2 regions of the Collibacillus ludicampi genome follow, and region 1 is predicted to be linked to the other one. Evidence: riboswitches for the same ligand, from Rfam matches in the RefSeq annotation. Region 1 holds a riboswitch; the other holds the start of a gene.

Evidence for each region. A riboswitch is a leader RNA that binds a small molecule or an ion and turns the genes downstream of it on or off. The one in region 1 is predicted to bind ZMP and ZTP.
Region 2: linked by a shared signal. The riboswitch ahead of folD (bifunctional methylenetetrahydrofolate dehydrogenase/methenyltetrahydrofolate cyclohydrolase FolD) and the one ahead of serA (phosphoglycerate dehydrogenase) in region 1 are both predicted to bind ZMP and ZTP.

What each region holds. Positions count from the first base shown of each region.
Region 1 is NZ_BOQE01000001.1:3,017,266-3,025,972, forward strand. It holds gene greA (transcription elongation factor GreA) at 1-167, shown strand, start outside; gene DNHGIG_RS15300 (hypothetical protein) at 357-533, shown strand; gene DNHGIG_RS15305 (mannosyltransferase family protein) at 631-1,746, shown strand; gene DNHGIG_RS15310 (glycosyltransferase) at 1,766-2,866, shown strand; ZMP/ZTP riboswitch at 2,921-3,003, shown strand; gene serA (phosphoglycerate dehydrogenase) at 3,125-4,711, shown strand; gene DNHGIG_RS15320 (hypothetical protein) at 4,911-5,093, shown strand; gene moaC (cyclic pyranopterin monophosphate synthase MoaC) at 5,546-6,067, shown strand; gene DNHGIG_RS15330 (MogA/MoaB family molybdenum cofactor biosynthesis protein) at 6,036-6,518, shown strand; gene DNHGIG_RS21075 (hypothetical protein) at 6,628-6,870, shown strand; gene steA (putative cytokinetic ring protein SteA) at 7,129-8,286, shown strand; gene DNHGIG_RS15345 (copper transporter) at 8,298-8,707, shown strand, end outside.
Region 2 is NZ_BOQE01000001.1:613,075-621,781, reverse strand. It holds gene DNHGIG_RS03275 (hypothetical protein) at 127-414, opposite strand; gene DNHGIG_RS03270 (LysR family transcriptional regulator) at 464-1,429, opposite strand; gene leuC (3-isopropylmalate dehydratase large subunit) at 1,617-3,023, shown strand; gene leuD (3-isopropylmalate dehydratase small subunit) at 3,522-4,127, shown strand; ZMP/ZTP riboswitch at 4,180-4,257, shown strand; gene folD (bifunctional methylenetetrahydrofolate dehydrogenase/methenyltetrahydrofolate cyclohydrolase FolD) at 4,313-5,194, shown strand; gene DNHGIG_RS03250 (DUF2269 family protein) at 5,265-5,687, opposite strand; gene DNHGIG_RS03245 (helix-turn-helix transcriptional regulator) at 5,779-6,027, shown strand; gene DNHGIG_RS03240 (MDR family MFS transporter) at 6,043-7,341, opposite strand; gene DNHGIG_RS03235 (hypothetical protein) at 7,469-7,684, shown strand; gene DNHGIG_RS03230 (DUF4912 domain-containing protein) at 7,973-8,563, shown strand; gene DNHGIG_RS03225 (1,4-alpha-glucan branching protein domain-containing protein) at 8,563-8,707, shown strand, end outside.

The sequences.
Region 1 (8,707 bases):
TCGAGACGTATACGATCGTCGGTACGGCTGAGACGGATCCGCTCGCGGGACGTATTTCCAATGAATCGCCATTAGGCAAAAGCTTGCTCGGACGCCAGGTTGGTGACCATGTCCTTGTACCCGCTCCAGGCGGCGAAATCGAATTTGAAATCGTAGAAGTGAAATAACGAATCCATTTACGATACAGACCGTTCTTCTTCCGGGAAGAGCGGTTTTTTTGTTAAAAGTTGCTCATTTGTTCATTCGCATGCTAACGATTCAATCGGAATCATACATCATATGAATGAAATGAAGCAAAAAGTAGTGTCATACTTTGGTTAATATGTTATACTATTTACTGAGAGGAGGGATTCGCAGTGACACAATATTTGGAGTCTCGCTTGATGGAGATGAAGACGTTTGTGGAACAATGCGAACGACGTTACGGAATGAAGAGCCATGAATTTGTAAAATACTATCGTGAGTTAGAGAGCCACGGTACGGAAGAGCAATATCAGTGGTGGGTCTACCTTTCATTCTTGGGTATGAGATGAAAGCGATTTCGATTCGTGTATAAGGGTAACGTATGGAAAAGTTCCATACGTTTTTTTGTTTTTTGGGAAAAGATAGAAGGGAGGAGGGAGACCTGACGTGCATGCGTTGCGAAGAGCGTTTTTCATTTTCGTGGTTCATAAAATCTGGGTGACTGCAGCCAGTTTTTATTTTGTTTCTCACTTACATCGAACGCACACATGGAAAGCGTTCGTCAAAGCATCGCTGATCAGCAATTTTGCAAAATGGGATTCTGTCTGGTACATCGGTATTGCCGCACACGGTTATACTAAAGTATCAGCCGCGTTCTTCCCGCTTTACCCGTTGACGATACGGGTCGGATCCGAGTGGTTAGGGATCAGTTATCGATCCTCCGGTTTACTGATCACGAACATCAGTCTTTTGCTCGCACTTTTTTTCTTGGTACGTTTGATCGATCTCGATTATGAAGAACCTGTTTCTTGGCGGGCGGGACTTCTCTTGGTCCTCTTTCCGACCGGGTTCTATCTGAGCTCTGTCTACACGGAAGCGATGTTTCTTATGTGGACGATCGGTTGCATGTATTATGCGCGAATGAATCAATGGTGGATGGCCGGCCTCTTCGGAATGTTCGCATCACTGACACGCAACACGGGGATCCTGATGCTGCTCCCCGTCGCGTATGAATATATGCGGCAAGCAGGCTGGAAACTCCGCAATATTCGTTTTCAAGCATGCGCTATGGCGCTTATACCACTCGGACTTGGCCTGTATATGTTGCATCTTCTAAAACGCCTAGGTGATCCGCTTGCATTCGTCCATGCGCAACAGTACTGGCACCGGGAGTTCCGATTTCCGTTGTCCACATGGTTTGAAGGGACTTATCACTTAACAGTTACGAAACGAAAAGGGTGGAGACTCATTTATCGATGGATGAGTTGGCTGGCGGCCACTCTTGAACTCGCGGGAACGATCTTTTCCGTTGTACTGAAGATGCGTGGAAGCTATCTCGTTTATCTGATTCCTGCCGTCTTGATTCCTTTGATGTCTCCCAATGTGGCGGGGGAGGATTATTTCTATAGCATACCTAGATTTTTCTTGACCGTTTTCCCTTTATTCTTGACAGCGGCGATCCTGCTTGCTCGCAAGCTTTGCTTCATCGTCATACTCGTGTTGAGTGCATTGGGACAAGTGTATCTCATGTATCACATCACAGCAGGGCACTTCGTGTCCTGAATGAAAGCGAGGGAGCGATTTGCTGAGTATCATCATCCCGACGTTTAATGAATCACAAAATGTGCCTGTCATTATCCAACGTATCGATCAAACCCTCTCGGAGATCGTTCCCTATGAAGTCATCTTTGTGGATGACAGTACGGATGAAACTCCTCGTATCCTCGCGGACATGGCAAAAAAGAACCCGCATGTGCGCTTTTTTCATAGAAGCGGCGAACGGGGACTGGCGACTGCCGTAATGAAAGGGCTGGCAGAAGCGAGAGGAGACGTTCTCGCGGTGCTCGATGCCGATTTGCAACATCCTCCTGAATTATTACCTGTTATGTTGAAAAAGATTGACTGCGGTTATGATCTTGTCATTCCCAGTCGGTTTGTTCCCGGTGGGAATGATGGGGGGCTATCCCCGTTTCGCAAACTCGTTTCCTGGGGGGCGCGTATGATCGGACGGGCGATGCTTTCGCGAGTACGCTCTTGCACAGACCCCACTGGCGGATACTTCATGTTGCGACGGTCTGTGATAGAAAATGTAGACTTGCATCCTCTTGGCTGGAAAATCCTCATGGAGATTCTCGTAAGGGGAAACTATAAGAAATTGGTGGAAATTCCCTATCAATTTCATCGAAGGCTAGGCGACCGTTCAAAAATGAACATACGTGAACAGGTGAATTACATAAGGCACGTCGCACGCTTGGTCAAAGCGAGCCCCGATGATTGGCGACTTCTTAAGTTTCTCATTGTAGGTTTGTCAGGTGTAGGCGTAAATCTGACGGTGTTTACATTTCTGTTGCATGTGCTGGATCAAAGTGAAGTGACTTCGGCGACTGTAGCTGCTACTATCAGCATGCTGTCGAATTTTCTATTGCATGATCATTTCACGTGGAAAGGTATGGGGAAAGGGATCAAGTTTGTTCGTTTGATCAAATTTGGGCTTGTGTCCAGTATCGGCATCATGATCCAAGTTGGAATCGTTTTTTTATGTATGGAATGGTGGGATTGGTATTCCTTCATGGCGAATTTGGCGGGAATCGCAGGGGGGACCGTTTGGAATTATGTCGGAAACAATCGTTGGACATGGACCAACCATGAAAGATGGGCGGTTCTTGCAAAAATAAGAAAATAGATTGACAAACGTTTTGTTGTATCCTATACTTTTTTCAACAATAAATGAAATGTCAGTAGATCGCATGACTGGCGGAAGTGGATTCAACCACAAGGGAGTGCGATTGAATAGATTGGCCGACCGCCTGGGCCCCATGAGAGATTCATTATGGGCTCAGGCGGTTTTTCGTATTGTGAATGCTTGTTCCCTCTATCATTCTTTACTTGCAATTGAAGGTTAATCGTGCAAATATTTAATCTATACAGGAGGTATAAAACTATGTTCAGAATTCTCGTAAGCGATCCAATTTCCGAACAAGGTCTTGCAGCATTATACGCTGCAGAGAACATGCAAATCGACATCAAGATGGGCTTGAAGGAAGAAGAGTTGTGCGCAGTGATTGGAGAGTATGACGCACTGCTCGTTCGCTCTCAAACGAAAGTGACTGCAAAAGTGCTTGAAAGCGCGAAAAGACTTCGCGTCATAGGCCGCGCGGGTGTAGGGGTCGATAATATCGACGTGGAAACGGCAACCCGCTGCGGTATCGTAGTGATCAACGCTCCAGACGGGAATACGATCTCAACGGCTGAGCATACGTTCGCGATGATGATGGCGATGGCGCGAAAGATCCCTCAGGCAGATGCTTCCTTGCGCAGAGGAGAGTGGGATCGCAAATCTTTCGTCGGTGTCGAACTCAATAATAAAATTTTGGGAATCTTGGGTCTTGGGCGAATCGGTACAGAAGTGGCGAAACGGGCGATGGCTTTTGGAATGCGGGTTCTCGCATATGACCCGTTTTTGACGGAATCACGGGCGGAGAGCCTTGGTGTACGCAAAGCAACAGTTGACGAAATCGTCACACAAGCGGATTTTATAACCGTGCATACGCCATTGACGAAAGAAACGAAACATTTACTCTCAGAACGGGAATTTGAGATGATGAAACAAGGCGTTCGTATCTTGAACTGCGCGAGAGGCGGTATCATTAAAGAGTCGGCGCTGATAGAAGCGTTGAAATCAGGTAAGGTTGCAGGTGCGGCTCTTGACGTTTACGAAGAAGAACCATTGGCGGCAGAACATCCTTTACGTGATTTTCAAAATGTTGTCTTGACCCCTCATCTTGGAGCGTCAACGAAAGAAGCACAAATCAATGTGGCGATCGACGTTGCCGATGAAGTCGCGAAGTTTCTACGCAACGAACCGTTCAAAAATGCGGTCAATCTGCCTTCACTCCCTGCAGAACGAATGCAGCAGGTTCAACCTTTCTTGACATTGGGAGAAAAGCTAGGAAAACTTGCTGCACAACTATTGAAAGGAAACGTTTCAAAGTTACAAATTACGTACGGCGGTGAAGTGGCCACCTACGAAGTCGGTCCGATTACGCGTACGATCTTGAAAGGCTTCCTCGCATACCATCACGGGGATGAGGTCAATTACGTGAACGCACCGTTTATTGCGGAACAAAACGGGATTATCGTGAATGAAACAAAGACGAGCAAAGCGAAAGTGTTCACAAACATGATCACGCTTGAGGTGGAATCGAATGGCGAGACCAAAACGGTGACGGGAACGCTCTACAACGGTTTTGGGCCGCGGATTGTGCAAATTAACGGATACACGGTAGATGCGGCTCCGGAAGGACAAATGTTGATCACACTGCACGAAGATATTCCGGGTATCATCGGACGGATCGGAACGATCCTCGGCAATGACGGCGTGAACATTGCGACGATGCAAGTTGGACGGAGAGAAGCGGGAGGAACCGCACTCATGGTCATGGGGGTAGACGCTCGCGTTTCCGGCCAGGCGTTGAATGAAATCGCGCGCATGGAACCCATTCATTCGGTATACCTTGTTGAACTTTAAAATATGGACGGATGGCACACAGGAAGTACTCCTGTGTGTTTTTCTTTTTGGGGATTTGAATAGCGATTCTATTTTCAGCGCAAGTTATCCAAATGTAGTTTCAGTTAATTGGATATAAAATCCATTCATAAACAAGAAGGAGAATATGAAAGTTTAGCGAATATTATATGAAAAATACGTGAAGAGAGGGAGGGCCCTCATGTCGAATCGCCAAGATGATTTGAGAAAGAAAATGGTCCCGAAAAACGAAGAGGAGTTACTTGCCTGGCTTCGATCTCATTTCACGAATGGAAAAGACCCGTTAATGGAACTGTCGGAAAGGTTCTCGTCACCGAAAAGGAAAACGCAACACCGTAGAAATTGGTATGATGAGGAAGCCTGAAAGGCTTTTTCATCGGGTCGAGCGAGAAAGCGATTACATACGAAAGACGGAAGGCGCTAAGCGAGCGGCTTTTTTTATTTGCAAAAAAATAGCACACAAAGACACAGCTTTGCATGCGTTAGTTTCCAATGTATCTTGTGTATCAAGAGCGGGCAAGAACAGGGGCGTTCGTTCCTTGGACGAGAACCCTCCCGTCGGGGAAGATCACCAGACGGTACGAATCGACATAAAAACGCAACAGGAATCGATTTCGTTCAATCCTTCCTAGAGGTGAAAGCCGTTTGGCAAATGATTCAAGATCCAGTGTCACTTGACGTTGGAGCGAGATTTGAATCGTGTCAAAAATAATAACATAGGTAGGAGATGCATTCCATTCCCTGTGATATAATGAAACAAAACTCTCAGACGGATAACACGGCTTGAGGATCCGGAGAAAGGAGAACAAAAGTTCTGTGGAGAAAGTTCTTACACATTTTAATGAACAGGGTAGGGCTCGCATGGTCGACATATCTGCGAAAGAAAGTACGAAGAGATCGGCAACCGCGTATGCACGTATCCTGATGCGGCCTGAGACGTTACAATTGATTCGTGAAGGTAAAATGAAAAAAGGGGACGTACTTGCTGTGTCACAAGTGGCTGGCGTGATGGGCGCGAAGAAAACGTGGGATTTAATCCCCATGTGCCATCCTCTTCCATTGACAGGCGTTGATATTCGTTTTAAGGATGTACCTGAGGAGAATGCTCTTGAAATTTTTTGCACCGTTAATACCGTAGGCCCAACCGGCGTGGAGATGGAGGCATTGACAGCCGTAACGATCACGGCATTAACCGTTTACGACATGTGTAAAGCGGTTGATAAAGGAATGGAGATCGTCAGCATTTGTCTGCTAGAAAAGTCTGGTGGCAAAAGTGGCGATTACAAACGGGGAGAGGAAGTTGTTCATGTGGAAAGTCGGCATTCTGACAGCCAGTGATAAAGGGGCAAGAGGAGAGCGGGAAGATCTGTCCGCTCAAGTGATCCGGGAAATGGTTCAAGATATCGGCGGACAAGTCGTCGAATATGTCGTGGTTCCCGATGAATATTCTCTCATTAGTGAACATCTCACACGCCTGGTGGATGAACTTGGCCTCGACCTCATTCTTACGACCGGAGGAACCGGGCTTGGCCCAAGGGACGTGACTCCGGAAGCCACTCGTTCAGTGATCGACCGTGAAGTCCCAGGTTTGGCGGAAGCGATGCGGGCCATAACCATGAAGAAGACCCCCCGGGCAATGCTATCCCGTTCATTGGCGGGAACGCGCGGACAATCCCTCATCATCAATCTGCCGGGCAGTCCGAAGGGCGTGCGTGAGTGCTTGGAAGCAGTTATCGATGTATTGCCGCATGCACTCGAAATTCTTCGAGGGGGTGGAGACCATCAGTAGTGAACAAACGTTCAGGAAATATGAGTTTATAAAAGATGAACGGTTGGGTATTTCATTGCCCAAATTGTACAGTGAATGGAGTGAGCTCACAGAAGAGGAGCGACATGATATGATTCTGACGTGGGAAGCAATCCGCGGGCATATCCCCGACCGTATCAAAGAATTAGAGTCTCTTATTGACGAAAAGCAGGAGGAAGTCTTCCGGGAAGAAGACTGGGAGAGGATCTGTTCGTTATTTGCCGAGATCAACGACTATGCGGGCCGCATCAATGATTTAAATATATGGTCGCGCGTTCAACAGGATTTCGATACGGCCGATTTGGCAGATGAGCATCTCAATCGGGAGAAATAATACAGACTGATACCGTGATGAACATGTGAACAAGAGTAATGCTTTGATCCTTTCGATGGATTTGGACAGGATTCCCTGCCCCACCATTGGAAAGGATTTATTTATACATAGGGAAAAGGTATGAGCAGGTGATGTGGGTTTGATCGTAACGATCGAACCCTCATTTTTTCGTTTTCGTTACATGTTTCTTGGGATGGAAAACAATACTATGTATACCTCATCGTTTGCAAATGTACGAGAGGGAAAGGAGCAAAGATCTTGTCGTACTTACCGCGTGAGATCAGGAAAACGGGAGTGCGTGTGAGCGGGAAAGCCCGTTGTGATAAGAAAACCAAACGGCTGATTTCTCGCCTTCTCCCCGGTGAAATCGCGATCATTGACCATCCCGATATCGATGAAATGGCGGCCGTTGGTCTGATCGAAGCAAAAGCATCAGCTGTTATCAATATTTCTCCATCCATGACCGGTCGATACCAGAACCAAGGACCGATTCGATTGTTACAGGCGGGCATACCCGTGATCGATGTACAGGATGGGGAGCTCATGGTGAAGATCCGCGAAGAGCAATCGCTCACGATCATCGATGGATGCATCTATATGGAGGGGATGTTGCTTACAGTAGGGGAATTGTTGACATATGAGAAAATCATGCAGTGCATGGCTGACGCGAAAAAAAATGCTCCTGACGAGTTGCAACGTTTTTTTGAAAACACGTTGTTTTACGCAAATAAGGAGAAAAACTTTTTTCTGGGTGATGTTCCCCGACTATCTTTACGTACGAAGATCCAAGGGCGCCATGTCCTTGTCGTGGTACGAGGCTTGAACTATCGCGAAGATTTACGCGCCATCATGACTTATATTCATGAAGTTCAGCCTGTGCTGATCGGAGTTGACGGAGGGGCCGATGCCTTGATGCAAGCCGGGTTGCGCCCGCATCTGATCATCGGTGACATGGATTCTGTCAGCGATTCCGCCCTGCGCTCGGGGGCAGAAATCGTCGTCCATGCTTATCCGGACGGACATGCACCGGGCTTAGAAAGGATACAAAGGTTGGGACTGAAGGCGCACAGATACCCGGCTCCGGGAACGAGTGAGGATATCGCCTTGTTACTCGCGTATGAAAACGGAGCTGACTTAATCGTAGCCGTCGGAACACATACACATATGGTCGATTTTTTGGAAAAAGGGCGAAAAGGAATGGCGAGCACGCTGTTAACGCGTCTGCGTGTGGGAGCGAAACTGGTGGATGCAAAAGGGGTCAGTCAATTGTACCAGAAGCGTCGGATCTCGTGGACCGCTTTAGTCATCGTTTGTACCGCTTCGATGATCCCGGTGGCCATGATCGCGGCGGTCAATCCGATTGTGCGGAACCTTTTGCGCATGTTTTATTGGCATGTACGTTTGTGGTTCGGTTAGGAGGGGGCGAAATGTACGGATTTCGCTATCATCTGGTTACGGTTGTGTCATTCTTTATGGCACTGGGAATCGGATTACTGCTCGGAGGATCGATCGGACAGGACGTTTTTAGCAAACAGCAGGCACAGTTATTCAGCAAACTCGAAGAAAAATACGCAACGGTGAAAGTTGAAAATAGCCGTTTGTCCAAAAAGGCGGAAGAATTGGCGAAACGAGAGAAAGAAGTCGAGAGCGCGTTGGCACAGATTGGATCCCATTCCGTGGAAGAACGCTTGCAAGGAAAAAAAATTGTACTGATAAATCTGAACCACTCGAATATCGACTTTCTCGTGCAGATTTTACATACGGCAGGCGCGGAGATTCAAGGAACGATCAGCGTAAAAGATCCTTCGGTGTTTACGCCTGGTAGCAGTAGCAAAGA
Region 2 (8,707 bases), 2.4 Mb from region 1:
TCACAAGAAACTTTTCATCTTCTGATGGCGTAAACTTGCGTCATGGGTGGCTATCATGAAAGATTGACAGGAGAATGAGTCTTTAGACCTACCTCCAGCCATGGTGTTTTCCACCTGTTGAAGGGGTCAGATATGATGCCTTTTTTTCATTAACTTTTCCACGTTACGAAAGCGGCTTAATTCGTTCATCTGTTTGCGGATAACTGCAAGAATCGTTTCATTCGAAAATTGGGCGAAAGCTTCCCCGTGATGGCGTCGCATGCTTTCATAAGTCGCACGCACCATTTCATAATAGTCATCGACCGTATAGGTACCGTCCCCTCGTTTCCACAGATCTTCCGCGATTTCTCTCAATCCTTTTTCGACACGATCCACTTGACCCACTCCTTTTCTCTCGATACCATCGATGTACATTGTCATCTCTTTATCTTTATACACCGCGTGACGGATAGACTTGCAACGCTTAACCCGTTCCAAGATCGACCGGTATTTCCCCGGAGGAGAGTTTCTCGTATATATCTAGCAGCGCTCGTGCCGCCAAGCTGAGATATCTCTCTGCGCGATAAGCAAACACTAATGTCCGCGACGGTTTCGAATCCAATGAGAGATACAACGGGTGGGGATGGACATGCCGTCGAACCATGTCAGGTACAAGCGTTACACCTAGACCATATGTGACCAGCGATTGTGCGGTTTCAATGCTGCTGGTCTCATACGCGATATGCGGTTGGAATCCATGTTTCGCACAGAGTTCCAAAATGGTGCGCCGAAAACCGAATCCCTGTTTCAACAAGATAAATGGAGCGTTCGACAGATCCGCCAAGGAAATTATATGGGAAATCGGTTCTTCATCGGTCTCCAGTATTGCGAACTCTATGCGTCTTTGCACTTCTGTGGGCATCCAATCCTTTTTCACGCGTGGTACCGCAACGAAGATCGGTTCCGTCAACATCACCCGGGTGGCCAAACGCGAATCATCCAACGGCAATGACAGGATCGACACGTCAGCCAACCCTTTTGCGGTCAATTCTTCCAGAGTCGCAGTCGATTCTTCCACCAAACGCACTTGAACTTGCGGATACTGTTCTTTATAGGCTTTTAGGAGAGGCGGCAACACGTGCCCGCCTGTAATCGCCGTAATCCCGATTACCAGTTCCCTGCCGATCCCTTCTCTGCGTTCGTTCATTTCCCGGATCAGGTCATCGCGCATACGTACGATTTGTTCCGCCTGTTCGATAAAACGTAAGCCGTCCGGAGTTACTTCCACCCCACCGTGCCCTCGATAAAACAAAGTCACCCCGAGTGACCGTTCCAGTTTGCTGATTTGTTGCGATAAGGAAGGCTGGGCGATACACAAAGTTTGTGCCGCTTTCGTAAAACTTTTCTTTCGATACACCTCAATGGCGTACTCCAACAACCGCATCTCCATGGAATTCTCCTCATTTTTTATAGATATAACCTATTGATTCTATAGATTATATATCTTTGACGTATAGTTGTCGATCATGTACGATACAAATAACGAAACGGTTTGATTTACGAGAAAAGATAATCACTTCACTATTAACTGATAATTACGTAAAATAGTTGAAAACAGAGAAGGGCGGGGAGAGACGATGAAACCACAAACCATGTTCGAAAAAATCTGGAATCGACACGTAGTCGTGCAAGAAGAAGGAAAACCGAGTCTCTTATATATCGATTTGCACCTGGTTCATGAAGTGACTTCACCTCAAGCGTTTGAAGGATTACGTTTGGCGGGACGGCGCGTACGGAGGCCCGATCTGACGTTCGCCACCGTGGATCACAACGTGCCTACGACCGACCGTTCCTTGCCGATCGAAGATCCCATTTCCGCGAAACAATTGGAAACGTTGGCGATCAATTGTGAGGAATTTGGCATTCCTCTGTGTGATCTAAACAGTCCGGATCAGGGAATCGTCCACGTGATTGGTCCCGAATTGGGATTGACACTTCCAGGAAAAACGATCGTCTGCGGGGATAGCCACACCTCTACACACGGTGCGTTTGGCGCATTGGCATTCGGTATCGGTACGAGTGAAGTGGAACATGTGCTCGCAACGCAATGCTTGTGGCAGTCCAAACCCAAGACTCTCGAGGTGCATGTTACCGGCAGACTGCAACGCGGAGTGACGGCGAAAGATCTGATTTTGGCTCTTATCGCTAAATATGGTACCGATTTTGCAACGGGAACGGTGATCGAATACACGGGTGAAGCGATTCGTGCCATGTCGATGGAAGAGCGGATGACGATCTGTAACATGTCGATCGAAGCGGGAGCCAAAGCAGGATTAATCGCACCGGATGACACAACGTTTGACTACCTGCAAGGGCGGGAATATGCACCGAAGGGAGAAGCGTTTGATCGTGCAGTCGAAGAGTGGAGGCTGCTGGCCACAGATGAGGGAGCGGAATATGACTTCCGCGTTGAAATCGATGCTTCCGAAATCGTGCCGCAAGTCACATGGGGAACCAATCCTTCCATGGGGGTGGGTATTACCGACAGGGTGCCGGATCCGCTATCTTTCGCCTCTGAAAACGAGCGAAAAGCCGTCGAAAACGCACTCAAGTATATGGGTCTCACGCCGGGGACACCGATTCAAGAGATTCAGATCGATCGCGTGTTCATTGGCTCATGCACCAATAGCCGCATCGAAGACTTGCGTGTTGCCGCCAAGATCGCGAAAGGGCGGAAAGTGGCTCCTCACGTGAGAGCTATGGTGGTACCAGGTTCGCAAAGGGTGAAACGCCAAGCGGAACAAGAAGGCCTGGATCGTATCTTTATCGAAGCGGGCTTTGAATGGCGCGAAGCCGGCTGCAGCATGTGCCTCGGTATGAATCCTGATATTTTGCAACCGGGAGAACGTTGTGCATCCACTTCCAACCGAAACTTTGAAGGCCGACAAGGACGAGGAGGAAGAACGCATCTCGTCAGTCCTGCGATGGCCGCCGCGGCGGCGATTGCCGGGCATTTTGTCGATGTGCGCGAGTGGCTTGACTGATGAGCCAAGAGTCGTCCGTCATCCCGTGAGCTAGCGAATATAGGAGGTCGTCTCGCTACTCTTGACACGTTGATGGGGCATATGCTTTGTGTGAAACAGCGACTTTGAAAGTTGCCACTCATGTCTCAAGTTTCTTGTGCAAGAAGAAGGATTTAAAACTGCCATCTTCAACGGAGTGGCTTTTGGGTGGGTTGTATCGCTTTGCGGCGCAGAGGTGAGTTGAAGGTCGTTCCGCTTCCTTAAATCGATCAAGAGGCCATATGCTTTGCGCGTAATAGCGACCTTGAAGGTCGTCTCGCAACATTTGATTAATGATTCCGTGCGAGACGGCCTTCACGGAGCATGAGCGCAAAGCATATGGCCTAAAGAACCCAAGCGCAAAGCGATACACCCACCCAAGCACTAGTCTTCAAGGTCGTCTCGCAACCTCCACGGAGCATGAACGCAAAGCATATGCCCTTACATCACAAATTTTCAAAACGAGGAGGACGAGTTGTTATGGAACCATTCGTTCAACATACAGGAATTGTCGCGCCGCTTGACCGTGTCAATGTCGATACTGACGCGATCATCCCGAAACAATTTTTAAAACGGATCGAACGAACAGGATTTGGACAGTTCCTTTTTTATGATTGGCGTTTCGATCAAGAGGGAAAGCCGAATCCGTATTTTGTCCTAAACCAAGAACAATACAAGGGGGCAACGATCCTTCTTGCACGCAATAACTTCGGTTGCGGGTCATCCCGCGAACATGCACCATGGGCTTTGCTTGATTACGGCTTTCGCGTGATCATCGCACCTTCCTTCGCTGATATTTTCTATAATAACTGTTTTAAAAATGGGATTCTGCCGATTCGCTTGGCGGAAGAAACGGTAGACGAGTTGTTCCGGCGTGCCCAAGAAGCAGGTTATCAGCTGACGGTTAATTTAGAAGAGAACAAAATATATGACAACCACGGGTTCGCCTGCGACTTTGCGGTCGATCCGTATCGACGGGAACTGTTGCTGAAAGGATTGGATGATATCGGCATCACATTGCAATATGAAGATGCGATCAAGAAATATGAAGAGTCCTATCCCGAAGTATACGTGTTAACGAAATAATACGAACACAATCAATCTTGTATCGATACACAAACCTTTATATAATAAGATTGACAGATCACATGACTGGCGGAAGTGGGTTACCACAGGGGAGTGTGATCAGTGAATGCCGACCGCCTGGGCGCATGCTCAGGCGTTTTTTTATTTTCCGCCTGGGCATGATATGGTAGAAGGAGGCTTTCTAGATGGAACATTTAGAAACCACGAAAAACCATGCCATTGTCATAAGCGGAAAAGAAATCGCCGCAGCTATGCGAGAAGAGTTCAAACGGGAAGTGGAACGTTTGCGCGCGGAAGGGATTGTCCCGGGGCTTGCTGTGATCCTTGTCGGGGATGATCCTGCTTCACATAGTTATGTAAAAGGCAAGGAGAAAGGCGCAAACGAAGTGGGGATATACTCTGTGGTTCACCGCTTGCCTGCTGAAACGAGCCAGGAAGAATTATTGGCAATGATCCGTACGCTGAATGAAGATCCGGCGATTCACGGAATCTTAGTCCAACTGCCTCTTCCTAAGCATATCGATGAGGAAGCAGTCATTTTCGCGATTGACCCTGACAAAGACGTGGACGGATTCCATCCGATTAACGTTGGGAAGATGCAAATCGGAACGGAATGTTTCCTTCCTTGTACACCGCATGGCGTGATTCACATGTTAAAACGTACGGGGATCTCGATCGAAGGCACTCATGCCGTCGTTGTCGGGCGGAGTAATATCGTGGGGAAACCGATGGCACAATTGTTGCTCAACGAAAATGCTACCGTGACGGTATGCCATTCGAGAACGCGTGATCTTTCGGCGATCACCAAACAGGCGGATCTTTTGATCGCGGCGGTTGGACGTCCGGGTATCATCACAAAAGATATGGTGAAACCGGGCGCCGTCGTGATCGATGTGGGGGTCAACCGAGTGGACGGCAAATTAGTGGGGGACTGCGATTTTGCAGGCGTACAAGAGGTGGCCAGTTATATTACCCCTGTTCCCGGTGGTGTCGGACCGATGACGATTACGATGCTTCTCTATAATACGATCGAGTCAGCGAAGCGATGGGCGAAGAAACGGGGCTAAACCCATATTTTATAAACATGCCGATCTCTCAAAGATAAGAAGAGATCGGCATGTTTCATACATCTGAATATTAAAACGACGGCTTGGTCACCATCAATGTACCAATCGAAGCCAATAAGGCCACGATCACGAGACCGACGCACAAGTTTTCGGTGCGTAACGTCTTGATCTCGTCGCGCGCGTAAATTTTTTTCGATGCGGCGATTTCTTGCAATCGCCGGATCAACACTTTCTTGATCAGTAAAAATACCAAGACATATAAGAGGATCGATAGCCAGAGCCAGGTTTGCAAAAGCAGTGACCAGGAAGTGACGAAAAGCATTCCGGCTCCTGTCCCCCAAAGGAAAAGATCTGCGGCCCGGTCGATCTTTCGGTATTTCTCCAAGAATGACTGCACTTGTGTCACATTTTTCAAAAACGGAATATACAAGAGGAGTCCAAGTTTAACCAAAACAGCGATACCGTGAAGAGCCAACATTACATAAAAGATCATAGAAAGCCTTCTTTCATGGTGGTTGTAAGATGAGCGTATTTCCTGCATACTAAATAAAAGAGTTCACTTCTTCTATGGAAGGATATATCACATGAAAATTAGAAATCATTTAGATACTTTCATGAAAAAAAGGAATCTTACGCTCGAAAAATTGGCCGAATTAAGCGGAGTATCGATAATCGCGCTTGAATTTCTTTACAATGGAAAAAATTATCCCACGACCACGGCGGCAAGAAAGATTGCCAAAGCGCTTGACGTAGATATCGCGGATATCTGGCCCGATTTACATACGCGCGAATATCAGACGTTTCGCATTCATAAGTCAGATCGTGTGGAATAAACGGACGGTCGGCGATCACCGCTTTGTTTTTTTGCGAAAGAAGGAGAACCTTATCTTTGTTTGCTTATCCCCCGTTTCCACAATGAGGGGGGGATTTCCCATCCTGCGCGATGGTTCTACCATAATCTTATAGAGGTTCTCCCAGTAGCGCAAGTAAAATGTGACTCCTGCCAGAACCAAGCCCACCACGAAAAAGAGAATCCAAGGCATTTCCAGTGTTCCCGTTTGTTCCGCTTTTTGCATGAGTTCCCCGCCCGCAAAATTCCCTAACGATTGTCCCAATCCCCACACGAATGAGGCGATCCCGAAATAAACGCCTAATGTTTCCGGTTTTGAAAAATTGGAAACGACACTGTCAACGGTAGGCATGATGAGCATTTCACCTGCAGTGACTATGAGTACGCTGATCATCAGGTGAATGAATTGGGAAGAGAATGCCACGGTGCCTAAGCCAGCTCCCAATAAAAGAGTACCCACTGCGAGGGTCGTGAGCGGATGCCACATGCGTGTGACTAGACGGATCACAGGATTTTGTGCAACGATGATCATAATACTGCTGATCGTCCACAGCATGCCGACCGCCGTTGTACTCGTCAGGATTTCCGATGCCCGCAATGGAACAGCGAGAGTCAACTGGGTATAAAGTGCCCAGATCAGAACGGTCATACAGCTGAATACCAGAAACGGGGCATCCCGTAATACCTCTCGAATTGCAGAGAATGTTGTCCGTCTTTTCTCGTTTTTTACGTTTTCTTTGTGCAAGCCCAGTGCATGAACAGGTGCGAGTACAACGCATAGAAGTCCGGATACCACGAAAAGAAGACGATAGGAATAAGCAAACAAAAACGTCCCCAGCAGAGGGCCGAGCGTCGTTCCGATATTTGCCGCAATTCCACGCATCGAAAAGGCGGTCGTCCTCGTCTCGTCTGATGCCAGTGCAGCAATGCCCGATTTAGCTGCGGGCGTGTATAATCCGCCGCTTACTCCGTTGATGATGGCCACAGCCATAAGCAAAGAGGGGGTATGTACGAAACCATACAGGATGAGACTGAATCCTTGAAGAAGGATGCCAATCGTTGTGATCGTTCTCCGTCCCCAATGATCGGTGAACCATCCGCCCAAGAGACTCCCGACCAGATAGGAAGCTGATTGTGTCCCAAGGATGGCACCCACGATCGATAGCGGAATCCCGTAATGTTTGCCAAACAAAATGGGGATATAGGGTAGAATCATATAGATTGAAAAATGGAAAACAAGAATGCCGCTTAACAATATCCACATCGGTCGATTCAAAGCTTTCCAGTTCGCGAACAAGGTAACGCCCCCTTTTCTTCTCCTTTCTAGCATTGTCTTTCTTCGCATACTTTTATGTGGGGATTTGAACGTGAGGAAAGTATAAATTGTGACATGCTTTTTAAACTAAGAAGGGGAGGGATGGGGTGTGAATCGTCAACGATTGTTGCAAGCTACATGGAATGAATCGATCCGTTCGTTGCCGCGGAACCGCGTGGAGCACATGCTGCAAGAAATTGGATTTTCCCGTTCCATGTACCGCCATTTGAAGGACGAGGAACTGCGAAAACTACTCTTTGGTTTCATGACACGTTTGGATGAAGAAACATTAGAAGATATGATTCAGTATGTAAAGTCGACGTAACTCGGACAGGTGTCCGGGTTTTTTGTCATCCCCTGTCACAAGCTGCGTTACTGCACCGATTCACAAATCGATGAAAAAATTTCTACAAGAACCTTCTCGTTTTGACAAAAATCATGGAGAAACTCCTCTATTTCCCTGGAAAAATTGAAAAAATATGAAAAAACACGAATGAATCCGTCGAAAGATTATTATCCTTTCGACAAAGGAGAATAAGAAGAGAGGAAGAAACATATACCTGCATAATGGATTCATACAGAAACGATTCAATCGCTCAGGCAGGAGGCATTCATGAGGAGAGAAAACAGAACATCTTGCGATTTGACCCAAGGATATCCGTATCCGTTAGAAGATGAGACTTGGGTTACGCGTTATCAAGAGAACCGTCTGGTTGCTTTGATTAAAGATTACCAATGTGTGTACGTCTATTGGGAAATATCAGAAGAAAGACAACGTTTGCTAAACGAACACTTCTGTTGCGAAATCGGAAACTTGCCTCTTTTCTTGCGCGTTTATGATGTGACCGCTCTTTATTTTAATGGGTACAACGCGCATCGCTACTGGGAAATCTCCATACCATGGGAAGCGGACAATTGGTATATCCATGGCTTAGAACCCGGGCGCAATTACTTTGTGGATCTGGGTACGAAAACCATCCATGGGCGTTTCTTTACCGTGTTGCGGTCGAATTTGGTAGAGTTGCCACCGCAACCTTCTGGAGAAGGCCTCGATCCGAGTGTTCGCTTCGCTTGTGTCAAACCGTCAGATGGCATTTCGTCCATCGCGCATGATCGCCTTTCCCATCCCCCTGCAACCGCTTCATGGCTTGACTTATTTAACGGTTATTCGCTCACAACTCACATGCAAAAAGGAGAATCGTAGTGGAAAAAGGTTATGTCGCACTGGTACTTCACGCACATTTACCGTTCGTACGTCATCCGGAAAATTCGAAGTACTTGGAGGAGCGTTGGTTGTTTGAGGCGATTACAGAGTCCTATATTCCTCTTTTACGCGTATTCCATCGAT